Regions from separate parts of the Rhizobium oryzihabitans genome, predicted to be linked through region 4. Evidence: riboswitches for the same ligand, from Rfam matches in the RefSeq annotation. Region 4 holds a riboswitch; each other region holds the start of a gene.

Region 1 (3,236 bases), on a different replicon from region 4:
TGGCCTGCGACTGCACCTTCTGCCGCTCGGCAAAAGCGCTCGTCCGCTTCCTGTCGGCTTCGCCAATCGTTGCGATACGGCTCCGCACGGCCACATCAGTCACCTTTGGCGATGATGCACGTTCGGCAATCACCTTGGTGGCGGCTTCCAGCTCCGCAGTCACAGTTGCCTTGCCCTCACCGAACGCCCTGCCGAGCGTGGCAAGCTCACCGAGCTTCTGGGTGGCGAAGGAAAGCCAGCTTTTCAGATCAGCATCAAGACCTGTTTCCAGTTCGAGGTCAACAGGGACATGCAAGAGCGAGCAGGAAGGCGCGATTTGAAACGACGCCGCGCCCCGCGTGGCAATTGCGGCTTCCAGCTTGCCGATGATCGCGGCGAGATCGGCACGCCAGATGTTGCGGCCGTCGATGACGCCGAGAGACAGGACGCTCTCTGCGGGCAATGCTTTCAGCACCGGCTCAAGTTCACCGGGCGCACGCACGAGATCAATATGAAGACCCGCGACCGGAAGTGCGGTGACAGCCTCCAGATTATCCTCAAGACCGCCGAAATAGGTCGCGACGAGGATTTTCAGATCCGGCGCGGCTTTCGACAAAGCCTGATAGGAAACAGTCAGCGCATGACGCTCACCCTCGGAAAGGTCCAGGGCGGCAACCGGTTCATCAACCTGCACCCAGTCCGCACCGGCCGCATGCAGGCGGCGCAGCAGTTCTTCATAGACCGGCAGCAGTCTGGCCAGCAGATCGAGCGGCTTGAAGGCCGCGCCACGCGCCTTGGCTAGCTTCAGGAAGGTGACCGGGCCGAGGATGACCGGACGCGTATGGATACCGAGCGCCTTTGCCTCAAGGAAATGATCGACCGGCTTTTGCGAGGTGAGCGCGAAATGCTGATCCTCGGAAACCTCCGGGACCATGTAATGATAATTGGTGTCGAACCATTTGGTCATTTCCAGCGCCGGAACGCCCTGACCGTGGTGCGCATGCCCTTCATGACCATGGCCGCAACCCGCATGGCCTTCGCTCTGGCTGCCGCGCGCCATGGCGAAATAGGTCGACAGCGATACTTCTCCGCCCGTCCATGCGTAAACGGAGGGAATGGCGCCCACCATCACGGCCGTATCGAGCACGTGATCATAGAGGGAAAAATCGTTGGACGGGATATGGGTAATCCCTTTTTGCTGCTGAAGCGCCCAGTTTTCGGCGCGCAGTTTAGCGGCGGTTTCAAGAAGTTCCGGCTCGGAAATCTTTCCCGACCAGAAGCCTTCAAGCGCGAACTTCAATTCGCGGTGGCGGCCGATCCTCGGGAAACCGAGCGATGCGACTGGAATGGTCTTGTTTGACATTGTCATACCCCATTTGGTTGTGGGGGCATGGGTAAAGCGGACGCGTGCGGGCCCAGCCGTTGCCGGGCCAACGAGCAACCACCGGGACACCCCGCCCGTGGACGTTATTTTGTCCTGGCAGGTCTCCTGGCTCGCGGGTCGTCGCCTTTGCCCGTCTTCCCGGGGCTTTCACCCCAGTGACGTTGATGGACAAAGGCTCGCCGCTTACAGTTGCGGGGCAGCTCCGGTCTTGCCAATTAATGGCGCACCGGATTCCCTCTTAGCTCCGGGATTGAAACAATCAGGCCCGGAGAACCATGACACCCGCATTTCTCACCACGGGCATCATGATGTCAATAGACATAAAGAAATCTTTATATCTTTATTTCATTGAGGACGACTACTCAGGAGACGACCGCACCCGGTCCCGGCACGGCACCTGGCGGCACCTTACCCAGAATGATCATGCCGAGAACCTCGTCCTTCGTCACATCCTCAGTGCGGGCATGGCCGACCACCTTGCCGTTTTTCATGACGAAGACCCGGTCCGCCAGATCGAAGACGTCGTGAATATCGTGGCTGATGAGGAAGATGCCGATGCCCTGCCGTTTCAGTTCCTTGACGAGATCGCCGACCTGCGCCGTTTCCTGCGGCCCGAGTGCTGCCGTCGGCTCGTCCATGATGAGGATGCGGGCATCGAACAGAATGGCGCGGGCAATGGCGACGGACTGTCGCTGGCCGCCGGACAACGCCTTCACCGGCTCCTTGAACCGCCGGAAATTCGGGTTGAGACGCCCCATCACCTCGCGGGCCGAGGCTTCCATGGCGACATCGTCAAGCGTGCCCCATTTCGTCTTCAGCTCGCGACCGAGGTAAAGATTGGCGGCCGCATCGACATTATCCGCCACAGCCAGCGTCTGATAGATGGTCTCGATGCCGTATTTCTTGGCGTCGCGGGGATTGCGGATATCCGCATCCTCACCGTTGATGAGGATATCGCCGCCGTCACGCCGATATGCACCGGAGAGGATTTTGATGAGCGTCGATTTTCCCGCGCCATTGTGGCCGAGAAGAGCGACCACCTCGCCGGGGAAAAGATCGACAGAGGCGTTTTCCACCGCGTGGATGCCGCCGAAGGAAATGGAAATATTGCGCATTTCCACGAGGGGCGTGACTTGGTCCGTCATTGGGGTTCTCCTCGGTTCTTACTTGGCGCGGGCGCGGTAAATGGTGTCGAGCCAGACGGCGACGACCAGAACCACACCGACGACGATGCGCTGGAAGGGCGTATCGATGCCCACGAGCACCATGCCGGATTGCAGCGATTGCATGACGAGCGCGCCGAGCATCGCGCCCGCAATGGTTCCCACACCACCGGCAAGCGACGTGCCGCCGATGACGGCCGCCGCAATCGTATAGAGCTCGTCCAGCTCGCCCTGCGCATTGGTGGCCGCGTTGAGGCGGGCAGTCGAGATGGCCGCGGCGATGGCGCACAGAACGCCCATCAGCGTGAATATCTTCACCGTGACCCAGCGGGTCTTGATACCGGCGAGTTCCGCCGCTTCAGGGTTGCCGCCGATGGCGAAAACATAACGTCCGAATCGCAGCCGTGTGGCAATGAAGGTCATCACCGCCCCGACGGCGAGTGCCATCAGAACTGGAATGGCGATGCCGTGCGAAATGAACAGCCCGCCTTCCGGCCAGGCGATGCCATTGGCGTCGGCATAGTTGCGGGCGATGTTGACCGGCCAGGGATAGCTGTTGACCACAGCCACAAAACCGACAACGACGAGGCAGCCGAGCGCCACCAGAAAATATTCCGCCCAGACCGGCCGCAGCGGAAAACCGAAACGGCGGCGCTGGTGGCGGGAATTCAGAATGGCGGCAACGATGGCGACGCAGGCGACAATGGCGG
Region 2 (3,236 bases), 160 kb from region 4:
GTCCGGTGAACAGAGCACGGCCATCGGCGGCAGTCGTATAGGCAACCAGCGGCCACTCCGCAAACAGCGCCTGCAGGAAGGACACCGGTTTCTCCGTCGTGATATCGAGCGTCAGTGCATCGACTGCCTTGAAGCCAAGCTTTCCACCTGTCGCAAGCGCCGCCTTGTTGGTTGCGAAAGTATGCTCGAATCCGGCCGCAAGGGCTGCTGCCGTTACGGCAGAACCATCGGAGAAGGTCCGGTTCGGTTTCAGCGTCACTGTCCAGGTCAAATCGCCGGTGCGTTCCGCTTTCTCGGCAAGGTCAGGCACAAGCCGTCCATCTTTGTCGACGGTAAAGAGGTTCTCTCCCACACCGTGACTGACGAGCGCCCAGCCATTGGAACCCTTTGCGGGATCAAGGCCACTTGTGATGTAGGTGGCGCCGACGCGCAAGGGTTCGGTGGCCAGCGCATTGCCCGCCACTCCCGTAATGAAAGCCGCGAGCCCGGCTGCCGCCAGACGCGAAATGCTCTTTGCCGACATTATGTTTCCTCTCATGCTATTCGGATAGATTGCGCAGCCGCTGCTTGCGGCCGGTCGGGTGATAGGCGAAATCTTCGACAACACACCCGCCAAGCAGGTGTTCGGCAACGATGCGATCGACAGCCTCCTCGGTAACGCCGCCGTAATAGGTGCCTTCGGGAAAGACCTGCATGACCGGTGCAAGGTTGCAGGGGCCAAGACAGGTGGATTTGGCCGTCATGGTGCCATCGCCGGTAACCCGAAGCTTCTGCCGTTCCTGCTGGTTGCGCAGATGTCCCCAGATCGCGTCAGCACCGGCCGAATTACACGGGGCGCCCTGACAGACGAGCACGCGGCGCTTCTGCGCAGGCACCAGCGACCCCTCGCCCGCCGGACGTACCGAGGATGAAAGATCGAGCGCCTGCGCCGTTCCGGCGAGGTCTTCGAGAAGGCGCGCCATAAGGGTGCTTGCGGTAGGGCTCGCGGTTATCGAGAGCGACGGCCACGGGCGCGGGTCCGCTGCCCGCCATCGTTTCAGGGTCTTGGTCAGCCAGTTCTGAAAACTCGGCTCGAGTGGCAGCATGAGCGGCACGAGGAGGAGATTGCCGACACCCTCGTCGATGAGCGCACCGAGCGCTTCGCGCAGGGACGGCGTGCCCTGTTCGGTGAATGCAACGCGAACGGTTCTCGCTCCGCGCAACTGGCCCGCCAGCGTCGCGAGACGCTGCATGTCCTGATGCGGCGCTGCCGCGAAAGCCGATTTGGCGACGAGCAGCACGGCGTCGGGCTGAGAGGGCTCTCGATGGATTGGTTGGGTTTCGGTTGTCACAATGCCTCATTCACGAGGCGGCAACGAAAATGACGGGCCTCCGGCCGAAATGCCGGAAACAGCCATCATTCCCATGGCACCCCCGACCACGGAATTACAATATGTCAGGCAGGTCTCCTGGCTTGCGGGTCAAAGCCACCTCACCCGTCTTCCCGGCATTGCTGCCAGTGACATCGTGGGCGATTGGCTCACCGCTTACAGTTGCGGGACAGCTCCGGGTCTTCACCGGATTCCCTCTTAGCTTCCACCGGGTGGCGGAAGAACCATGACGGAGCGAACCTACACTGCCGCAGGCCGCTGTCAACTGCCTGCGCCGCAAGTGAACACGCTACGCAAGTCTCCTTCGTCCAATCAATTGTTACGTTATAAAGTTACATACACTTGGTTTTATTTGCTGGTCAAGCCCATGTTTTACGATGCGGTACCGAATTGACGCACCCACCGCCGTCATCGCGCGGAAACCAAAAATAAAAAGGAAGATATGATCTATATAAAATACAATTATATCAATGCTTAAAGCAAACAACATAAAGTGATTTATAATTCACCGGAGGCCTCCCGGCGTCGCAATTCAAGCTCTTCACTGTAGCGCCTGAGCGTGTGGCTCTCCGTCAGAAGGCCAACCGGGCGGTTTTCTATCTTGTCGTTGACGACGACCAGCGCTTCGCTTTCCGTGGCATCGAAAGCGGCTGCCGCCTGCCGCGCATTCATCGTCGGCAGCAGCACGTCATTCTTGTAGTGCAGATAGGTTTCGAGGCTGATCTTGCTCGGGTCGCGATCCATCGGATCGGCGTAGATTTCCGGTACGAGGACGATGCCGGCGTAGCGACCGTCATCATGCGTCATGATCACCCGCTGCGTTGATCCCAGTGGAAACTTTTCCTTGAAGGCTGGAAGACCCATGCTGACATTGGCCTTGCGAATATCGGCACGCATCATCTTGCCCACGGTCAGGTCGCGGATCCAGCCAATGTCATGGGCGCTGCGAATGCTTTCGCCTCTAAGGTGGAAGCGCCAGGTGGCGAAGGAGTAGCCGAAGGTCGTGCGCACCACGAGCGAGGTGGTGATGACGGCGGCAAGCACCAGAGCCGTGATCTGGAAGTCTCCGGTCAGTTCCAGCGCCAGGAACGTCATCGTCAGCGGACCGCCGATAATGGCGGCGGCAAAGGCGCTCATGCCGATCACGGCATAGACGATCGGCGCTGTCGAGCCATAACCGATATAGGGGGCGCAAAGCGCGAAAATCTTTCCGAGCAGCGATCCCATGAACAGCGAGGCGAAGAACAGGCCGCCACGGAAATTAGAACCGATGGAAATGGCGCTGGCCGCCGCCTTAAGCACGAATAGCCCGGCCAGCCCGTAGATCGTCAATTCGGCATCGATATTGAGATGCAGCGCACCATGGCCACTGGACAGGACCTGCGGTGAAATAAGCGCGAGGGCACCGACAGCCACGCCCCCCATTGCCGGACGCAGCCAGCCCGGAATGGCGCTTTTGCGCGCCGTCTCTTCGATGAAGGACACCGTCTGCATCAGCGCGATGCCGATCGCCGCGCACACGACGCCCAGAAAGATGGCGGGCACGTAGTCCGCCGGCGTTACACGGCTGGCATCGACGATATCGATGGAGAGGCCGTGGCCGCCAATAAGCCCGATGACGGTGGCTGCGACGAGCGCCGATACGATGAGCGGCGCAAGCGTCACGACGGTATAGGTGCCGATGATGAGTTCGATGGCGTAAAAAGCTCCTGTCAGAGGCGCGTTGAAGGCCGCCGCTATCGCGCCCGCAGCACCACAGCCAACGAGGATACGCATGTCCCCGCGCCTCAGTTTCAGCTTGATGCCGATCTTGGAGGCGACGCCACTGGCGATCTGCGTATAGCCGGCTTCCAGCCCCACTGACGC
Region 3 (3,236 bases), 1.4 Mb from region 4:
CATCAGCGATTTGCCGACATCCGAGCCGGTTCCCTGAAACATCAGCACGCGTGCAGTCATCTCAGAATTCTATCCCTGCCTGCGCCTTCACACCCGCCTTGAAGTGATGTTTGACGAGGGTCATTTCCGTCACCATGTCGGCGGCGTCGATCAACGGTTGCTTGGCGTTGCGGCCGGTGACGATGACATGCAGATCGGGCCGGCGGCTGGAAAGGGTTTCGACGACTTCTTCCAGCGGCAGGTAATCGTAACGCAGCGCGATATTCAACTCGTCGAGGATCAGGAGGCCGATCGTTTCGTCAGCCATCAGGACCTTGGCTTCTTCCCAGGCCTTTGCGGCTGCCATGACATCGCGCTTCAGGTCCTGCGTGTCCCAGGTAAACCCCTCGCCCATGGTACGCCAGACGACCTTGTCACCGAAGAGCGTCAGCGCCTGCTGTTCACCCGTGGACCATGCGCCCTTGATGAATTGCACCACGCCGACCCTGCGTCCGGTGCCGAGCATGCGCAAAGCAAGGCCGAAAGCCGCCGTGGACTTGCCTTTACCGGGGCCGGTATTGATCATCAGCAGACCTTTTTCGATGGTCTTTTCCGCGACTTCGGCATCCTGAACCGTCTTGCGGTTCACCATTTTCTGCCGGTGGCGTTCGGCTTCGCTGTCGCTGATGTCGCGTGTCATCGCGTTTTCCTTCTCGTCCAGCGGCGCGGGGCCGGATGCCCCTGCCTTTCGGAGCGGCGACTATACCCAATTTGCCGCACCCGGCAATGCGGCCAGCCAACGGGCCGCGGCATTGACCCCCACGCCCGTTCAGCCTAAGGGTAAGGGACTGACGGTCTTTTCCCGGCAACGGGAAAAGCTAAGAGGGAACACGGTTCCGCCCTGACAGGGGTCATTCCGTGGCTGCCCCCGCAACTGTAAGCGGCAAGCCCGCACCGTAAAGCCACTGAACCTCTAAAGATGGTTCGGGAAGGCGGTGCCCGGGTGTTTTAAAGCCGCAAGCCAGGAGACCTGCCGTTTCAGGAAAAACGTCTGCCGGGCGGGGTGCTCCGGTCAGTCGGTCAGATCGAACAGCCGGCTCTGCGCTTTTCCGCATGCCGTTTTCGACATCCGCACCCCGATGAGTTTTTAAAGGCGCGGAAAGCGAAACGGTTTGGATATTACAGCGGTCTCTTCATGTGCGAATTCGGAGGCGGAAGGCGAAAACGCCTCCGGCGTCGTCGTTTTTGTCTGCCGCAGCTGTCGCGATGAAACCGATCCCAATGCGGAGCCGCGACCCGGTGCACGTCTTGCGGATGCCGTCATGGCAACGGCGCAGGAAGCCGGCATTGTCGTCCGTTCCGTCAATTGTCTTGCCAATTGCAAACGCGGCCTCAGCGCCGTGCTTCGCGGCGGCGACGGCTGGTCCTATGTCTTTGGCGGGCTGACGCCCGACGATGCGGAAGACCTGCTGACCGGCGCGCGCATGCTGGCCGCCTCCGCAGATGGCCTGATGCCCTGGCGCGGCCGCCCCGATACATTGAAGCGCGGCATGGTGGCGCGCATTCCCCCATTCGATTTTACCGAGGAGAGATCATGAGCACCCTTCTGGACCGCGTTCCCTGCACCATCGTCACCGGCTTTCTGGGGGCCGGAAAAACCACGCTGCTGCGCGGTCTTCTCGAAAAGCTTGATGGCAAGCGACTGGCCATCATCGTCAATGAGTTCGGTGATATCGGCATCGATGGCGAAATCCTCAAAGGCTGCGGCATTGAGAGCTGCCCGGAGGAAAACATCGTCGAACTGGCCAATGGCTGCATCTGCTGCACGGTCGCGGATGATTTCCAGCCGGCCATTGAACAGATCCTCAGCCGCCAGCCGAAGGTGGAGCATATCCTCATCGAGACCTCGGGCCTTGCCCTGCCGAAGCCCCTGGTGCAGGCGTTCCAGTGGCCGGCGATCAAGAGCCGCGTAACGGTGGATGCCGTGGTGGCTGTCGTGGACGGTGCCGCCCTTGCAGAGGGCCAGGTGGCGCATGACATGGAAGCGCTTGCCGCCCAGCGGGCGAATGACGAAGCGCTCGATCACGACGATCCGGTGGAAGAAGTCTTCGAGGATCAGGTCGCCTGCGCCGATCTCATCGTCCTCACCAAGGCCGATCTCCTTGATCACGCCGGTCTGGAAAAGGCGAAGGCTCATATTCTCGAGCATCTGCCGCGGGCTGCGAAGATCGTCGTCGCCTCGAATGGTGCAATCGACCCCGCCGTTCTGATTGGTCTCGGCCTTGCGGTGGAGGAGGATATCGAAAACCGCCGCACCCATCATGATGGCGAGCTTGACCACGAACACGACGATTTCGACAGCTTCGTCATCGATCTGCCCGCCGTGACCGATCCGGAAGCACTGGCCACCCGTATCGCGGAAACTGCTGCTGCGGAAAACGTTCTTCGCATCAAGGGTTTCGTTGAAGTTTCCGCCAAGCCGATGCGCCTGCAGGTGCAGGCTGTCGGCAGCCGCGTCAACCATTATTACGATCGGCCATGGGCAGCCGGTGAGGAGCGCCGCAGCCGCCTCGTCATCATCGGCGAGAAGGGCATCAACCGCGAAAAGATCGAACAGATGCTGGCCGCCTGACATAAAGCACGTCCGGTTTAAACGGAATCATCGGACGTGCTGTCTTGTTTGCGCATTGTCGGACGCAAAACTGCACTGCACTTTTACTGGAAATGCCTTAGATGCATATTCTCGCCACCACATCCTCGTCTCTGGACGATCTGGTCGAGCCGGTTGATCTCAATCAGCCGCGATCGGATGTGGTGATGCTGTCTTTTTCGGCAAGCGATCTTGCCGGGCTGGAACAGGCATGGCGGCAGGTGGGGTCCAGACTTCCTTCCCTGTCCGCCGCCAACCTCTCCGAACTTCGGCATCCGATGTCAGTCGATCTGTGGATCGAAAAAACGGCGGAGCACGCCCGTGTCATCCTTATCCGGATTCTGGGCGGTGCGGAGCGCTGGCGTTACGGCGTGGATCAACTCTCCATAATGGCGCGACGGCGCGGCATAAAGCTTCTGTTATTGCCTGGTGAGTGCAGCGAGAGGGACGAGAAGCTGGAGGCGGCCTCGACCGTCGATCGACAGACGCTTTCCTCAGTCCTCTCCTTCTTCCGTGAGGGTGGGCGGGAGAATATGGACCGGCTTGCCTCCGGGCTTTCGGTTCTTGCAAGCGGTGGCGCATGGCCGGATATCGAGGCCCAACCGCT
Region 4 (3,236 bases):
CCGGCTCCGCCGGGGAAGGTGGGCTTAGAACCCTCTGCGTGCGCACCTGCGACGGCTCGTTTTTCCCCATTGCCGCCAATGCCTCGCCGCTTGATTTTCGCGCCCAGGCGGAGCAATGCCAGAAAATGTGTCCGGGAACAGAGACGGAGCTTTATTTCCACTCCATGACAGATCAGGAAACCGCCGACATGGTGTCTGCCGAAACCGGAAAACCCTACAAGGACCTGCCAACCGCCTTTGCCTATAAAAATGCCTCGGCAAAGGCACCGGGCTGCGCCTGCAACATGGCCGCCTATCACGACGAGATGCAGAAGCAGGAAGAGGCAGCCCGGCCGGAAGCCGAAAAACCCTATTCCGGCATCACCACCATCCCATCACCGCAAGGCGACAAGGCTCAGAAACCCGCAGAGCAGCAGCAGGCCGCAAAGCCGCCGGAACAACCGGTACCGGAACGGGACTACGATCCGAACAACAGCAAGGTCCGTGTCATCGGCCCGAAATTCCTGCCCGATCAGACTGGTCGGATCGACCTGAAGAACCCCGCGCTGAAGGGTATACAGCCGCAGCAATAGCGTGCTGTGGGGCCTCCCCCCTTAGGGCGGTCAGTTATGGAGCGAGCGCGTGCAGCTTGTTTCTTCTCCCCGACGGGGAGAAGGTCGCGGCAGCGGGATGAGGGGCAAGGGTGAGGTTTCATCGCTGACGTCGCCCCCTCATCCGACCCTTCGGACCACCTTCTCCCCGGCGGGGAGAAGAAACAGGCGGCAACGCTTTGCCTCTCACAGGCGAGCCCCAGCCTCCCTCTACCGCCCGCCCCACCGGTTGCGAAACACCAGTTCCTCCAGCGGCACGCGCTGACGCCAGCCCTTCACCGCCAGTTCCGGTTCGGTGTAAAGCTCATCGACGCGGCCGAGGCAGAGCCAGGCGACGATTTCGATATGGTCGGGGATTTCCAGAATGGCGCGAATGTCGCTGTCGTGGAAAATGCTGACCCAGCCGACGCCGATGCCTTCGGCGCGGGCCGCCAGCCAGAGGTTCTGGATGGCGCAGACGGTCGAATAGACATCCGTGCGCGGATTGTGGGTGCGACCCAGCACCACCTTGCCGCCACGCGTCGGATCGCAGGTGACGCAGATGCTGAGCGGCGCCTTGCGGATGCCCTCGAGCTTCAGGCTGCTATAAAGCGCCTGCTGCTCGCCTTCAAACAACGCCGCCGCTTCCTCATTGGCGCGGCGGAACGCCACCCAGGCCGCCTGCCTGACCGCGCCGTCGGTCACAAGCGTGAAATTCCACGGCTGCATGAAGCCGACCGAGGGGCGGAATGCGCCGCCTTCAGCAAACGCTCCACCACATCATCCGGCAGCGGATCGGGCAGGAACTGATCGCGCACATCGCGGCGGGTTTCTATGGCACGGTAAATCGCCTCGCGCTCGGCGCTGGAAAACGGGCGGGCAGGCGAAAGCGCGTCATCTGACGGGTTGCGCGCAGACGGATCGATCGGCATCGTTTATCCCCAACAATGCGAAGGCCGGGTGAAACACCCTGCCTTTTTCAACAACCTGCCGCCGTCCGCGCGGTGCGGTCTATCCTGTCAGGCCGGTCTTCTGACTAGGCTTCATCCGCCCCTCTCGCCTTCCCGAATAACTTCAGTGGCATTAAGAAAAAGGGCATCCACCTCACAGCGTTGGGCACGTTCCGGTCTTTCACCGGATTCCCGATTCTCCCGCCATAAACGGCGGGCACCTGACAAAAGAGCTATGGGCAAGAAACCTTGCCAATGCAAGCATCTTGGCGGGTGGTGCGGCAATGTGGCCATGGCATGCCTCACCCGTCATTCCGGCCTTGAGCCGGAATCCAACCAGCCCAAGTCCTTGGGCTGAGACGAGTCTTTTCACCGCGCAGACGCGCGTCTACCGGATTCCGGCTCAAGGCCGGAATGACGGGTCCTCCTTTACCGCATCACTCCACGGGGAAATAACGCACATACGCAAACTCATCCCCATCCGGCGACCAGTTGGGGGAATTCATCGTTCCCTGCCCGCCAAACAGCTCGAACAGCGTCTCCACATTGCCGCCATCCATGTCCATCAACCGCACGCGCACATCAAGATCGCGCGGGTGGTCGAAGACATCGGCGTCGTAGGAAACGAAGACTACCTTGTCACCCCTGGGGACGGGTGCGGGAACCAGTCGCCATAAGCGCTGTCGGTGATGCGCTCGACGCTGGAGCCATCCACCCGCACGCGCCAGATCTGCATCAACCCGGTGCGGCTGGAATTGAAATAGATCCACCCGCCATCCGGCGAATAATCCGGCCCGTCATTGCGGCCCTCACCATGGGTAAGGCGCGTTTCAACACCGCTGGCTATATCCATGGAATAGATGTCGAAAACCTGATCGCGAATGCCGCAATAGGCAAAGCTTTTCCCATCCGGCGACCAGCCGTGCCAATAGGACGGAAGGTTCCTTGTCATCAGCCGCGGCGTGCCGCCCGTCGATGGCAAAAGGTAGATGGCGCTCTTGCCAAACTCCACCTTGTCGGAAATGGCATAGAGCGAACCATCAGGCGAAATGCCGTGGTCGTTGTTGCAGATCGTGGCAAAGCCGGTATCGACTTTCTCCGGCGCAGCATCACCGGCAAGAGACAGGCGATAGAGCAGCCCTTCGGCGTTCAACAGCAGATATCTGCCGTCCGGCGACCAGTTCGGCGCCTCGAACAGCTCGGATGTCTGCCACACCACCCGCATCTGCCGGGTGCGGATGTTGAAGATTTCGATTGAGCTGCGCATGCTGCCTCCCGGGCCTGTCGATAGTTCGGAACGGCGCGACGCAGATATTCCATTTGCATCCGCCACCACCGTGATTATGATCCTAGGGCCGCAGGCACCGTCCTGCAAATTCAAATCGGAAAAAACGCCAGCGCTCCGGCACCGCCCGCACCGCTTCCCGTTTCTCCCAGATCCGAGGTTCCGCGATGAATACCATCGCCGATCACGGCATCCGGTTCGGCCGGATCGCCGCAATGCTTCCTGTCAAGAACATCGAAAAAGCCCGTGATTTTTATGTCGGCGTGCTGGGTTTCGAAAAGACCTTCGAAAACGGCAATCCCGTCGGCTTCATGATCCTGAAACAGGGCAATGCCGAGCTGCACCTGACATTGCAGCCCAGCCACAAGGCTGCGCCCTTCAACGTGGCGCATATGATGGTGAGCGATGTCGATGCGCTGCATACGCTCTGCA

Evidence for each region. Region 4 has a riboswitch for cobalamin ahead of bluB (5,6-dimethylbenzimidazole synthase). Riboswitches for the same ligand answer to the same signal wherever they lie in the genome.
Region 1: linked by a shared signal. The riboswitch ahead of metE (5-methyltetrahydropteroyltriglutamate--homocysteine S-methyltransferase) and the one ahead of bluB (5,6-dimethylbenzimidazole synthase) in region 4 are both predicted to bind cobalamin.
Region 2: linked by a shared signal. The riboswitch ahead of G3A56_RS03605 ((2Fe-2S) ferredoxin domain-containing protein) and the one ahead of bluB (5,6-dimethylbenzimidazole synthase) in region 4 are both predicted to bind cobalamin.
Region 3: linked by a shared signal. The riboswitch ahead of G3A56_RS11760 (DUF1636 family protein) and the one ahead of bluB (5,6-dimethylbenzimidazole synthase) in region 4 are both predicted to bind cobalamin.

Annotation. Positions count from the first base shown of each region.
Region 1 is NZ_CP048635.1:647,690-650,925, forward strand. It holds gene metE (5-methyltetrahydropteroyltriglutamate--homocysteine S-methyltransferase) at 1-1,342, opposite strand, end outside; cobalamin riboswitch at 1,442-1,656, opposite strand; gene G3A56_RS19665 (ATP-binding cassette domain-containing protein) at 1,726-2,508, opposite strand; gene G3A56_RS19670 (sugar ABC transporter permease) at 2,527-3,236, opposite strand, start outside.
Region 2 is NZ_CP048632.1:638,284-641,519, reverse strand. It holds gene G3A56_RS03610 (ABC transporter substrate-binding protein) at 1-523, opposite strand, end outside; gene G3A56_RS03605 ((2Fe-2S) ferredoxin domain-containing protein) at 540-1,331, opposite strand; cobalamin riboswitch at 1,422-1,615, opposite strand; gene G3A56_RS03600 (chloride channel protein) at 1,869-3,236, opposite strand, start outside.
Region 3 is NZ_CP048632.1:2,267,101-2,270,336, forward strand. It holds gene G3A56_RS11750 (cobyric acid synthase) at 1-60, opposite strand, end outside; gene cobO (cob(I)yrinic acid a,c-diamide adenosyltransferase) at 62-679, opposite strand; cobalamin riboswitch at 815-1,031, shown strand; gene G3A56_RS11760 (DUF1636 family protein) at 1,152-1,577, shown strand; gene cobW (cobalamin biosynthesis protein CobW) at 1,574-2,611, shown strand; gene cobN (cobaltochelatase subunit CobN) at 2,713-3,236, shown strand, end outside.
Region 4 is NZ_CP048632.1:480,407-483,642, reverse strand. It holds gene G3A56_RS02870 (DUF2865 domain-containing protein) at 1-572, shown strand, start outside; partial or broken gene bluB (5,6-dimethylbenzimidazole synthase) at 801-1,501, opposite strand; cobalamin riboswitch at 1,575-1,759, opposite strand; partial or broken gene G3A56_RS02860 (TolB family protein) at 1,957-2,786, opposite strand; gene G3A56_RS02855 (glyoxalase superfamily protein) at 2,972-3,236, shown strand, end outside.